Regions from separate parts of the Bacillus sp. NPDC094064 genome, predicted to be linked through region 3. Evidence: riboswitches for the same ligand, from Rfam matches in the RefSeq annotation. Region 3 holds a riboswitch; each other region holds the start of a gene.
What was found. Region 3 has a riboswitch for S-adenosylmethionine ahead of metK (methionine adenosyltransferase). Riboswitches for the same ligand answer to the same signal wherever they lie in the genome.
Positions count from the first base shown of each region.

Region 1 (4,722 bases), on a different contig from region 3:
TTCGCATCAATCTCCTTATCCGCTAACGCTTTATTTGGTAACACATAGTCTTGGAATTTTTTAATCTCTAACTTAATACCTTTTTTCTCTAATATCGGCTGTGCCTTCTCTAAAATAACAGCGTGCGGCACGTTAGAAGCTCCAACGACAAGCTTATTCTCCTCTTTCCCCCCGCAGGCAGCTAATGTAAATACAGATAGTGCTGTAACAACTGACAGTAGAATCTTTTTCATATGACGTCCCCTTCTCCCCTATAGTTATGTAGTTATAAAAAGGGCCGGCATACACCAGCCCTCCCGCAGCAATTATTCTTTTACAGGAACAACTGCCCCTTTATATTCTTTGTTAATAAAGTCTTCGATTTCTTTAGAGTGTAATACTTCTACAAGAGCTTTAATCTCTTTCTTATCTTTATCGCCTTTACGAACAGCTACTACGTTTGCGTACGGTGAATCATTTCCTTCAATCGCAATCGCATCTTTTTCTGGATTTAATTTCGCATCAATCGCATAGTTCGAGTTAATTAGAACAGCATCGCCTTCTTTATTGTTATACACTTGCGGTAATAAACCAGGCTCAATATCCGTTTTGAATTTTAAATTTTTCGGATTATCTGAAATATCTTTTGGCGTTGCTTTAACTGGATTTACTCCATCTTTAATTTTTAAAATGCCTTCTTTTTGTAAAATCGCTAAACCACGTCCATGGTCCGCAACAGAGTTACTCATAATAATTGTCGCTCCGTCTGGAAGCTCTTTTAAGCTTTTATATTTTTGAGAATATACGCCAATTGGTTCTAAATGAATTTTTCCTGCTACTTCAAAATCATATTTTTTATCTTTCATTTCTTTTTCTAAATACGGAATGTGCTGGAAGTAGTTTGCATCTAATTCCTTATCCGCTAACGCTTTATTTGGCAACACGTAATCTTGGAATTTTTTTACTTCTAATTCAATACCTTTTTTCTCAAGTAACGGTTTTGCCTTTTCTAAAATTTCAGCGTGCGGTACGTTAGAAGCTCCAACAACAAGTTTATTTTCCTCTTTATCTTTTCCCCCGCAAGCAGCTAACCCAAAAATAGAAGTTGAAATAAGTGCTGTAAGTAATAATTTTTTCATTTGAAACATCCTCCCGTTTTCATTATCTTTTATCTATACGAGTCGTTACACGATCACCAATCCATTGAATGAAAAATACAACGAGTAATACACAAATTGTCGCAACGATTGTTACATCGTTATTTCCTCGCTGGAATCCTTCTAAGTAAGCAAGTGTCCCGAGGCCACCTGCACCAACAACTCCTGCCATTGCCGTATAGCCTACTAAAGCAATTGTCGTTACCGTAATACCAGATACTAGTGCTGGTAATGATTCTGGAATCAATACTTTTAAAATAATCGTGCTCGTTTTTGCCCCCATTGCTTTTGAAGCTTCAATTACACCTTTATCAATTTCACGAAGTGCGATTTCAACCATTCTTGCATAAAATGGTGCCGCTCCGATGATTAAAGCTGGCAGTGCTGCACTCGCTCCAAGAATTGTTCCAAGGAGGATTTTTGTGAATGGGATTAATAAAATGATTAAAATGATGAACGGTATCGAGCGGAAAATGTTTACGAACGCTCCAATTGCCGTATTAACCGCTTTGTTTTCCCATAAATTATCTTTCGCTGTCATGAAGAGTAACAATCCTAAAATAAGTCCTAAAATAAATGTGGCAAGAGCTGCGATTGCCGTCATATATAACGTTTCACCAGTTGCTTCTAACATTTGATTCCAATCAACATTTGTGAGTAACTTATCCATGTGCAATCACCTCCAGCTCTACTTGATCTTGATGAATTCCTTCTATCGCTTGCTGGATCGCTATTTCCTCACCATTTAAATGAACGACTAAACTACCGTAAGAGCCGTTATTCGTTTGTGCGATATTTCCTTGCAAAATGCTTACTTCTATATCACTGCGCTGCATTAACCTTTGAAGTACCGGCCTTTCTACAGCCTCACCGATAAACTGCAAACGAATTACTTTTCCATCTGGATATTTTTCAATTAAACTTTCAATCGTTTCATTTGTATCTTCAGAATCCGTTAACTGTTGTACAAAACGTTTCGTAATGTCCTGCTGCGGATTACGGAATACGTCAAGTACTGGACCCGTTTCTACAATCTTTCCTCTCTCCATTACCGCAACGCGATTACAAATCTTTCGAATTACATGCATCTCATGTGTAATCAGTACAATTGTTAAACCGAGACGCTTATTAATATCTAGGAGTAAATCTAAAATTTGATCTGTCGTTTCTGGGTCAAGAGCTGACGTTGCTTCATCACATAAAAGTACTTGTGGATTGTTAGCCAATGCTCTTGCAATCCCGACACGTTGCTTTTGTCCACCACTTAACTGAGATGGGTATGCGTCTCCTCTTCCCTCTAACCCAACAAGATGAATTAACTCATCAACACGTTTTCTTCTCTTCTCCTTATCAACGCCTGCAATCTCAAGTGGAAATGCAATATTTTCACGTACAGTTCGTGACCAAAGTAAGTTGAAGTGCTGAAAAATCATTCCAATTTCTTGCCTTGCCTTCCGAAGCTCACTTCCTGTAATTGCTGAAATCACGCGATTTGCAATTGTAATTTGGCCAGAAGTTGGTTTCTCTAACTGATTAAACAATCTGATTAAAGAACTTTTTCCGGCGCCACTATATCCAATAACACCAAAGATTTCACCTTTCTCTATTTTTAAATTGGCGTTATCTACAGCAGTGACATCACCGCTTTTTGCCTTATATATTTTCTTTACATTTTCTAATAAGATCATGATGTTCACCCCTTTTTTTAATAAAAAGCGTAAGCGGCTCGTTTAGAATGTGAAGTGGATGGAGCTTCTGACGTAGAGGCGTTTTTTGCCTCATAGGAAGAAGCGAAGCCATAGAACATTCTAGCCGCTGAAGCTGGATTTTTGATCGACTCCGCAATTTTTTATTTGTAATGCGTGTAGTCCACCGTTATCATTACTTTTATTATTTGAATGTCCTCCACATTCAAACAACAAAAAAACCTTTCCGCTTTAGAGAAGCAGAAAGGTTTATATGCGTATATAACAACATTATCCCTCTCTCTCATCTCTCAAAGCATTTGCTTTGCAGGAATTGGCACCATTTCAACATAAGTTGACGGTTGCCGGGCTTCACAGGGCACAGTCCCTCCACCTCTCTTGATAAGAGAAATCAGATTACATTTTCGTCTGATTTGTAATTTATGAAATTGTCTATATTTTATGAATTGAATTGTATCAACATCCACACACCGTGTCAACAGAAATTTTCGTAAAAAATGAACCTTCAGAATTTTAAGCACCTACTGACATCGGTTTACATATATGAAACATCGACTCGACTACTAGCATCGTTCGATACGTCCCCGAATAATGTACACGTCCATCGTTCATTAACATTTGTAATCGTATATTTCCGTTCACCAATTGTTCTACATCTTCTTCGTCTACACAAACGATTTGTTCTGTTCCTCTTTCCTCTTTCAACAACTCTATATAATCTCTTGAAATTTGTAACGAACAACATTCATCCCCAAAACGGAAGTTGACAATTCTTTCTCCTTGTCTTAGAAGTGGTTCTAAATGGTATTGACCATTAGCGTAATTTACAAATGATTGCAGCAAAGAATATAATTTCACCCTAAATCACATCCTTCATATCACTTTCTATTACATACCATTCCCTCTCACTAAAGAGCAATCCTGTTACTTTCGCTCGACAAATACTGTACCCACCCTGCATCTCGACATATTTCCCAAGAAATATGTCGAGGCGGCAAAAACTTTGCCGCCTACTTTAACTCCGTATATAAATATTCAACCGAATGAAATGCATATATCTTCTTCATTAGTGTCCCATTTTCAAAAACAAGTAAACACGGTACACTTTCGATTCCATACTCTTTCGCTAAATGCGGGGCATAATTTAAATCTAACATTCCAATTTTCAAATCCTCAATTGTCATCTCAACAACCGTTAACATCTTTTTTGCTAATTGGCATGTTCCACACATCGGAGTATATACATATAACACTGTTTTTTCTTCGTTCTCTATTAGGGCTGTAGCTTCGGCTCCTGTCCAGTCAATCACTTCTATCATTCCTTACCGTAAATATTCTGTATAGACGTCAATGTCAGCTCCCCATAATACATTTGCTAAGTGTGAAGACGGCGCAGTTGCCACTTCTCGGTACGAGCGATCGATATAAATATGCTCTGCTTGCGGAAATTCTTTTCGAAATTGTTTCCTTAACTTTTCTCCAGCATCATCAGCATCCACTAGCACATACACTTCCTTATCAAAAAACTGATCAACGAGCTCATCCATTTTCGACAAACCAATTGTACCATTTGTACAAACAATTTCCACCGGTTCACGAATAATAGATTCAATCTTTCTTCTATCTGATGTACCTTCTACAATAATGACTTTTTCTACATAAATCATATGTCATCACCCGATCACCATATACTATACAACCTTTAACTTAGTATATAGTATATTCGTTATTTTCATGTTGTTTCCTGTTTATTTTTGCAAAAGAAAAGCAGAAGCGGCTCGTTCAGAACAGGAGGACATTGGAACTCCTGAACTAGAGGCGCTTTTTGCCTCAAGTGAAGGAGTGAAATGACCGACTGTTCTAGCCGCTGGCGCTGGACA
Region 1 is NZ_JBNNUI010000005.1:69,852-74,573, forward strand. Features, by position in the region: gene metQ (methionine ABC transporter substrate-binding lipoprotein MetQ) at 1-233, opposite strand, end outside; gene metQ (methionine ABC transporter substrate-binding lipoprotein MetQ) at 306-1,118, opposite strand; gene ACQKNI_RS13085 (methionine ABC transporter permease) at 1,141-1,806, opposite strand; gene ACQKNI_RS13090 (methionine ABC transporter ATP-binding protein) at 1,799-2,824, opposite strand; SAM riboswitch class I at 3,123-3,230, opposite strand; gene ACQKNI_RS13095 (hypothetical protein) at 3,356-3,700, opposite strand; gene ACQKNI_RS13100 (thioredoxin family protein) at 3,853-4,161, opposite strand; gene ACQKNI_RS13105 (toprim domain-containing protein) at 4,165-4,509, opposite strand.
Region 1: linked by a shared signal. The riboswitch ahead of ACQKNI_RS13090 (methionine ABC transporter ATP-binding protein) and the one ahead of metK (methionine adenosyltransferase) in region 3 are both predicted to bind S-adenosylmethionine.

Region 2 (4,722 bases), on a different contig from region 3:
AAGTTTGCTCACGAAGAGCAAACTTTATTTTTTATCACGAGGATCATCGTACTTTAGTAATTGTTGCGGTAGTTTCTCTATTGCAACAGTTATCCCATCTAATTTACTTTCAATCCGATGGAGTAAATATAATGTTACAACAATCGGAAACCCTACATTACCTATCATCTTGATCCACTCTTCCATCTTTCTCTCCTCCTTTCACTATATAAATAAGAAAAAATGGACAATTTAGGCATAAAAAAACAAGCTATTAAATTTCAGCTTGTCTTTCAAATAATGTCAGAATTTCTTTTTTATAATCTCCTCGTAAAATCCCTTTCTCAGTAATAATACCTGTAATTAATTCATTCGGTGTTACGTCAAATGCTGGATTATAAACATCCGTTCCAATTGGTGCTACTTGTTTCCCAAAAATTTTCGTAACTTCTGTTTCATCTCTCTCTTCAATAACAATTTCAGCTCCAGTTTCTTTCGTAATATCAAAAGTAGATAACGGAGCTGCAACATAAAATGGGATATCGAAATAATTTGCTAATATAGCTAAATTCATTGTTCCAATTTTATTTGCGGTATCTCCATTTGCGACAATTCGATCTGCGCCTACGATAATCGCATCAATTTCTTTCGTACGAATCGCATGAGCTGCCGTATTATCTGTAATAAGTGTTACATCAATATTTGCTTGCTTCAACTCCCAAGTCGTTAAACGCCCACCTTGTAAAACGGGTCTCGTTTCACATGCATACGCGTGTAAACGAACGCCCTTCTCTTTCCCAATATAAAACGGTGCTAATGCAGTACCATATCTTGCAGTTGCAATACTTCCAGCGTTACAAATTGTTAAAATGTTATCACCGTCTGTAAAACATGTTAACGCATATTCCCCAATACTCCGGCACACCTCTTCATCTTCCTGCTGAATGTGAAGTGCTTCTTCTTCTAATATTTTTTGTGCTTCTTTTATTGTAGTAATCTCTCGAATAGATTCTCTCATGCGATCGATTGCCCAAAACAAATTCACTGCCGTCGGTCGTGAAGTTCCTAGATAGTTACAATCTCTATTAAACTTCTTTTGAAATTCTTCAATATGTAAAGTATTATATTGTTTTGCCGCAAGCGCCAAACCAAATGCTGCTACAATTCCAATTGCAGGTGCTCCACGTACTTCTAGCAGTACTATACTTTTCCATACCTCTTCAATAGTCGTTAACGTTTTGTATTCCGTACTATGTGGCAACTTTGTTTGATTTAATACCGCAATTGCATCACCTTTCCAACTGACAGATCTCGGAATAGTAACAATCGTACTCATGCTTTTACCCCTCCAGAAACTGTCTGCTGAAATAATGTTCGGAACAGTTGAATATCAGCGCTCTTAGATTCATATTTAATTAGTTCTTTACCTAAGCATAGCGCTTGTTTCTTAGCTTGAATTCTCTTTTCTTTATTTGCTATTTCATCTAAATCAGCTACATGAGCTAAGCCAATTGTTCTTCGGATAAGCTCACATCCTGCAAATCCGACAGCATCAGTAAAAATATTTTGCAAAATAATCGGTAACCATTGTTTCTCTTTCGTATATGCTTCTACTCCTTCTCCAATCCATAACTTCGTAAAAGCTTCTACAAAATAACTCCATGTCTTTTCTATATGGAAAAATAGTATGCTTCTCTTTTCTTCTTCCCTCGATAAAGCATTTAATAATAAATTTGCAATAAATTGCCCAAGATCAAACCCAAATGGGCCGTACGTTGCAAATTCTGGATCAATCACTTTCGTCTCAGAAGGTGATGAAAAAATGCTACCCGTATGTAAATCACCATGAATAAGCGCTTCTTTTCTCGTTAAAAATTTATATTTATATTGTGCTACTTTTAGCTTTAAAGTTTTATCACTCCAAAGTTCATCAACCACTAGCTGTAAATCTGGCTCATAATTATTCGTATCGTAATGTCCAAACGGATCTGTAAACACTAAATCTTCTGTTATTTTACACAGGTCTGGATTTACAAATGCACCTTCTAGTACTCTTTTCTCTTCTGACTCTAACCCGAAATCTGAAGTATAAAACAAAACATGTGCTAGAAAACGGCCAATATGTTGGGATAAAAGTGGATACCCTTCTCCATCTATCAATCCCCTTCTTGTAATTGTTAGCCTTGATAAGTCTTCTATTACTGTAACTGCTAAATCTTCATCATGACTGTACACTACCGGAACATAATCCGGTACATACTTCGCAAAAATTTGTAATGCCTTACTTTCAATTGTTGCTCTTTTTATAGACAATGGCCAGCTCTCACCAACTACTTTCGCATATGGAAGAGCTTGCTTTATTATAATCGACTTCTCCCCATCCTCTAATTTGAACACGTAATTTAAGTTTCCATCTCCAATTTCATGACAAACTACATTTGCTTTTTTTTCAAAATAGCCGTGTTCTTTCGCATATTGTACAGCTGTTACTTCTGTTAATGAATAATATCCCATCGTCTTTTCCCCCTTTTTTAATTCAGAGGTTTTTCTAGCATAAGAAAAACCTCTTTCCACTAAGAAAGAGGTTTGAAGTTTATCTTCTCCCCTCTTATCTGCCAGAAAGTTTACTTTCTGCTGGAATTAGCACCGTGCCTTTTGGCGTAATAAACGCCCCATTTCACAATGGTTTTACGGTCGGTTGCTGGGCTTCATCGGGCCAAATCCCTCCACCTGCTCTTGATAAGAGTTGTATAATTTTTCGAATTTTTAACTTTATGTTGAAGACTATACCAAGAATAAAAATCACTTGTCAACATTTTATTTGTATAATTCTGGACGACGATCTGCAAAAACTGGAATTCCTTTGCGTACTTCTTTAATTTTCTCGAATGTAAGCTTTCCAAATAAAATGGATTCCTCTTCATTTGCTTCTACAACAACTTCTCCCCAAGGATCGACAATTAAAGAATGACCGGCAAACTCATTATTCGGATCCTTTCCTGCCCTATTACATGCCACAACATAACACTGATTTTCAACCGCTCTTGCTTGCAGAAGCAAACGCCAATGCGCTAAACGGACTAATGGCCATTCTGCTACAACAAATAAAACTTTTGCACCTTTAGCAGTGTGAACGCGCATCCACTCCGGAAAACGAATGTCATAACAAATTATACCAGCGCACTCTACATCATCTATCTTAAATTCACCTGTACTATTTCCAGCGATTAAATATTTATGTTCATCCATAAGCTGAAATAAATGCACTTTACTATATTCATTGACTAGTTCTCCTTTATTAGTTACCACATACATTGTATTTGTAACACCTTGCTCTGTTTGCTTCGCTATAGAGCCACCGACAATATGTACACCATATTGCTTCGACCATTCTTTCAACTTTTCTTTCGTTTTCAATCCATCACTATCTGCGATTTCAGAAAGTCTCGTTAAATCATATCCTGTTGTCCATAGTTCTGGTAAGACGATAACATCTGGTCTTTCCTTCATCGCTTCACTAATTTTAGTTTTAGCGTTCTCAATATTTTTTTCTACATCTCCAAAGACAATATCCATTTGAATACATGCGACTTTCATTTTGTCAGCCCCATTCTTATTTTTTTCTTTACAAAATACTGGAAAGATTATATCATTTGTCACTAGAATTGTAACAACTTTCAAAAGAGGTGGAAAGTATGAAATTATTTCAACCTTCTGAGATAGTAACATCATTGCCAACACAATTTTTTGCTTCACTTGTTGCAAAAGTTAACAAAGTCGTTGCAGCTGGTCACGATGTTATTAATCTAGGTCAAGGTAATCCAGATCAACCAACACCGCAGCATATCGTAAAAGCTTTACAAGATGCTGCAGAAAAGACCATCCATCATAAATATCCGCCATTTCGCGGACACGAAAGCTTAAAAGAAGCCGTGGCAACATTCTATCAACGTGAATATGATGTAGTAGTAAATCCAAAAACTGAAGTTGCTATTTTGTTTGGTGGAAAGGCTGGATTAGTAGAATTACCAATGTGTTTTACAAACCCTGGTGATACTATTCTCGTTCCAGATCCAGGCTATCCAGATTATTTATCAGGAGTTGCTTTAGCAAAAGCGCAATTTGAAACAATGCCGCTTATTGCAGAAAATAAATTTTTACCAGATTATACGAAAATTGATGACTCTATTGCCAAGCAAGCCAAGCTAATGTTTTTAAACTATCCAAACAATCCTACTGGTGCTACTGCATCAAAAGATTTTTTTGATGAAACCATTCATTTTGCTAATAAGCATAATATATTAGTTGTTCATGATTTTGCTTACGGTGCTATTGGGTTTGATGGTCAAAAACCCGTTAGTTTCTTACAAGCAGACGGTGCCAAAGATACAGGAATTGAAATTTACACTTTATCGAAAACTTTCAATATGGCTGGATGGCGTATTGCTTTTGCAGTAGGAAATGAAAGTGTTATCGAAACAATTAACTTATTACAAGATCATATGTATGTTAGTATTTTTGGTGCAGTTCAAGATGCTGCTCGTGAAGCACTATTAAGCTCGCAGTCTTGTGTCGTAGAGCTTGTTAATAGTTATGAATCTCGGAGAAATGCTCTTATTTCAGCTTGTCACTCAATTGGTTGGAATGTAGACATTCCAACAGGATCATTCTTTGCATGGCTTCCTGTACCAGAAGGGTATACATCCGAGCAATTTGCTGATATTTTACTAGAAAAAGCACACG
Region 2 is NZ_JBNNUI010000003.1:470,818-475,539, forward strand. Features, by position in the region: gene ACQKNI_RS10205 (YvrJ family protein) at 25-186, opposite strand; gene mtnA (S-methyl-5-thioribose-1-phosphate isomerase) at 254-1,315, opposite strand; gene mtnK (S-methyl-5-thioribose kinase) at 1,312-2,493, opposite strand; SAM riboswitch class I at 2,585-2,725, opposite strand; gene ACQKNI_RS10220 (carbon-nitrogen family hydrolase) at 2,797-3,660, opposite strand; gene ACQKNI_RS10225 (pyridoxal phosphate-dependent aminotransferase) at 3,675-4,722, shown strand, end outside.
Region 2: linked by a shared signal. The riboswitch ahead of mtnK (S-methyl-5-thioribose kinase) and the one ahead of metK (methionine adenosyltransferase) in region 3 are both predicted to bind S-adenosylmethionine.

Region 3 (4,722 bases):
ATACGGAGGTCTACCTATTATGGAACTTTATAAAAAATTAACAACAACATTCATCCTCTTATTCGTCGCTTCCATTACTGTTGGCTTTTCTCTAAAAGGAGCAATTCCATACGCTACATTAGTGAGCATTATATTTGCAACGTTATTTTTACTAAGCAGTGCATTTTGCGCGGGTAAAGCACGTCAAATGAAAGGTTGATTACATATGTTCCAGAAGAAACCGATCCTTTGTAAATCATGCGAAAAAGAAATACAAACGCATGAAAAAGCATGGATTTATATGCCATTTCCGACAAGCGGACTGACAAATATGAAAAAGTATATTGAGCTAGAAGGAAAAACATATTGTAATTCATGTATCCAAATAATAAGTAAAACAAAATAAAAAAAGCTTTGCGCTCACCGCGCAAAGCTTTTTTTCATATATTATAGACCAGCTTGCTCTTTTAAAGCTGCAGCTTTGTCTGTACGTTCCCATGAAAGATCTACATCAGTACGTCCAAAGTGGCCGTAAGCTGCTGTTTGTTTGTAAATTGGGCGACGTAAGTCTAGCATTTTAATAATACCAGCTGGGCGAAGATCGAAGTTGTTACGAACTAGTTCTACTAGTACGTCTTCAGATACTTTACCAGTGCCAAATGTATCAACTGAAATTGATACCGGTTGTGCTACGCCAATTGCGTATGCAAGTTGTACTTCTGCTTTTTCAGCAAGACCAGCTGCTACGATGTTTTTCGCAACATAACGAGCTGCATATGCTGCTGAACGGTCAACTTTCGTTGCATCTTTACCAGAGAATGCACCGCCACCGTGGCGAGCGTATCCACCGTAAGTATCAACGATGATTTTACGTCCTGTTAAACCAGCATCACCTTGTGGTCCACCAATTACGAAGCGGCCAGTTGGATTAATGAAGAATTTCGTTTCTCCATCCATTAATTCTGCTGGAACTACAGCTTTAATTACGTGCTCTTTTAAGTCACGATCGATTTCTTCCCATGTAACATCTGGGTGATGCTGTGTAGAAATTACAATTGTATCCACACGTACAGGTTTACCATTTTCATCATACTCAACTGTAACTTGCGTTTTTCCATCCGGACGTAAGTATGATAATGTGTCATCTTTACGTACTTCAGTTAAACGGCGAGCTAATTTGTGAGCAAGCGAGATTGGAAGTGGCATTAATTCTTGTGTTTCATTACATGCAAAACCAAACATTAAACCTTGGTCTCCTGCACCAATTGCCTCAATCTCAGCGTCAGTCATTAGACCTTCGCGTGCTTCTAGCGCTTGGTCAACACCCATAGCGATGTCAGCAGATTGCTCATCGATAGATGTTAAAACTGCACAAGTTTCTGCATCGAATCCGTATTTTGCGCGTGTGTAACCAATGCCTTGAATTGTTTCACGAACGATTTTCGGAATGTCTACATAAGTAGAAGTCGTAATTTCCCCCGCTACCAATACTAAACCAGTTGTTACAGTTGTTTCACAAGCCACACGTGCATTTGCGTCTTTTGATAAGATCGCATCTAAAATTGAATCAGAAATTTGGTCACAAATTTTATCTGGATGTCCTTCAGTTACAGACTCAGATGTGAACAGATGACGTTTTTTTGTCATGTGGTAAACCTCCCTACAGTAATTGTATATATTGTACGGAACTCATCCTTAATTTGCCACAAACTGCGACATACATTTATTCTCCCACACAAGCATACAGAAAAACCTTTCCCACTTTACATAGAGGAAAGGTTTAATTTGCTACTTGCATACTGCTTTTTGCCCTTCGCTCTTATCGTTCGAGACCTGTAGCCTCGCACAGGTTTTAGCACCTATTCACCTGTATTTACCAATACAGATGAGGTTGCTGGGCTTCATCGGGCCTGTCCCTCCGCCAGCTCGGGATAAGAGAGTATCCGTCCCAACCTATACTAAAGAAATGATATTCATTTGTCAATTAATATTCACATTTTCCCGAAAGTTTTTCTCAATACGTATAGAATGAAATATTAATAAGGAAATCATACATTCACACAAACAAAAATAAATAAATAGTATACATTATTTATATAATTGTGTTATACTCTTGGTGGGGATTACGAGAAATATTTCATTAGATGAAAATGAAAATGAAAAGGATGGTATATAAATATGAGTACTGTGAATGTCCAAATTGGTTTACATGAATTATTGAACGGAAGCAATGCACAGATTCAATTAAGTGTTCCGCAATTAGTGGAAAAAGTATTAATGCGAAATGAAGGGAAATTAACTTCTACTGGTGCAGTTTCTGCTTCAACAGGAAAATACACAGGACGTTCTCCTAAAGATAAATTTATTGTGAAAGAAGCATCGGTTGCTGACAAAATTGCTTGGGGAGCAGTAAACCAACCGATTTCTGAAGAACATTTTAATAAATTATATACAAAAGTATTAGAATACTTAAAAGAAAAAGAAGAGTTATTCGTCTTCAAAGGATTTGCTGGCGCTGACCGTAACTATCGCCTACCAATTCAAGTTGTTAACGAATACGCATGGCATAATTTGTTCGTACACCAATTATTTATTCGTCCAACTGAAGAAGAATTAACAACTCACGAGTCAGAATTTACAATCGTTTCTGCACCGAACTTCAAAGCAGATCCAGCAATTGACGGCACAAATTCTGAAGCGTTCATTATGGTTTCATTCGAAAAACGTATCGTACTGATCGGTGGCACAGAGTACGCTGGAGAAATGAAAAAATCAATCTTCTCTATTATGAACTTCTTACTACCTGAACAAGATATTCTTTCTATGCATTGCTCTGCAAACGTAGGCGAAGAAGGCGACGTAGCACTATTCTTCGGTTTATCTGGAACAGGTAAAACAACATTATCTGCTGATCCAAACCGTAAATTAATCGGTGATGATGAGCATGGCTGGTCTGATAACGGCGTATTCAATATTGAAGGCGGTTGCTATGCGAAATGTGTAAACCTTTCTCATGAGAAAGAACCACAAATCTTCGATGCAATCAAATTCGGTTCAGTTTTAGAAAACGTTGTCATTAATGACCAAACACGTGTCGCTGACTATAACGATACTACTTTAACAGAAAATACACGTGCTGCATACCCTATGCATGCGATTGACAATATCGTACTGCCAAGTGTTGCTGGACATCCGAATACAATTATTTTCTTAACTGCTGATGCATCTGGCGTATTGCCTCCAATCAGTAAGTTATCAAAAGAACAAGCTATGTACCATTTCTTAAGTGGTTACACTAGTAAATTAGCGGGAACAGAGCGCGGCGTTACATCTCCGCAAGCTACATTCTCAACTTGCTTCGGTTCACCATTCTTACCACTTGATGCATCTCGCTATGCTGAAATGCTTGGTGAAAAAATCGAGAAACACGATGCGAAAGTATTCTTAGTAAACACTGGCTGGACTGGTGGCGAATACGGCGTTGGTAAGCGTATGAACTTAGGTTACACTCGTGCAATGATTCAAGCAGCACTAAGCGGTGAACTTGCAAAAGCTGAAACAGCAAAACACGACATCTTCGGTCTTGAAGTTCCACTTCACGTACCAGGTGTACCTGACGAAGTGTTAATGCCTGAACAAACATGGGCTGATAAAGATGCTTACAAAGTAAAAGCACTTGAACTTGCAAATGAATTCAAAGAGAACTTCAAAAAGTTCGAAAGCGTTTCTGAAGACATTATTAACTTAGGCGGTCCAATCGCTTAATTACAAATTTTCTGTTGAAATAACCCTTTACTCATATGAATAAGTGCTGTGTAACCGTAAAGTTTCGCGTACTCACCGACAAAACCCAATGCGGCTTAACGGTTACACACACTTACATAAAAAAGAAGCTTACGTGAAAACGTAAGCTTCTTTCTTTATATGTTTCATAAAAGGCTCTGACTGCTTTCATCCACCGCTAGATCCTCTATTCCAACTTAAACCAACTTTCAATTTATACACTTAGATTTTCACACATGCAAAACATAGCTTCGAACATATAAATTATATTTCTACTCACTACATCCTTCTGGTTTTACTCCGCATAGGGCTAAAATAGGCTCTGACCGCTTCTATCCCTCGCTGGATCCTCTATTCCAACTTAAACCAACTTTCAGTTCATATACTCAGATTTTCACACATGCAAAACATGGCTTCAAACATATAAATTATATTTCTACTCACTACATCCTTCTGGTTTTACTCCGCATGGGGCTAAAATAGGCTCTGACCGCTTCTATCCCTCGCTGGATCCTCTATTCCATCTAAAAAAGCTTTTTAGCTTTTTAGCTTTTTCTTCATCTTTTCGTTAATTCTTTCTCATCTTTCATGCTATAGTAGCCTAAATTAATAACGATTAAGAAATAACCGCCCATAATCCCTACTGCAAATGCCCACATAACCATATGATGCTCAATTTCGTACATAATAATAGCACCCAAAATGGCAGCGGCAAAACGATTAAACATACCGAGCGTCGGTGCTTTCGTCTTCTTTACAATGCTATCTCCAAGCTTCTCAATCCGTCTTCCTAAAAGCCAAACACAATACATACTTACAACAAGTCCAATTCCAGCACCTAAAAAATGCGCTGAAAATGGTGTTAACATCCATCCTAGCAACAAAATACCTAATAAATAATACGATTGAATTTTAAACGACCTTAATGACATACTAATCATGCTGTACTCCTCTTCATTA
Region 3 is NZ_JBNNUI010000004.1:293,148-297,869, forward strand. Features, by position in the region: gene ACQKNI_RS12055 (hypothetical protein) at 20-199, shown strand; gene ACQKNI_RS12060 (hypothetical protein) at 206-385, shown strand; gene metK (methionine adenosyltransferase) at 427-1,626, opposite strand; SAM riboswitch class I at 1,796-1,917, opposite strand; gene pckA (phosphoenolpyruvate carboxykinase (ATP)) at 2,158-3,744, shown strand; gene ACQKNI_RS12075 (ATP synthase subunit I) at 4,320-4,703, opposite strand.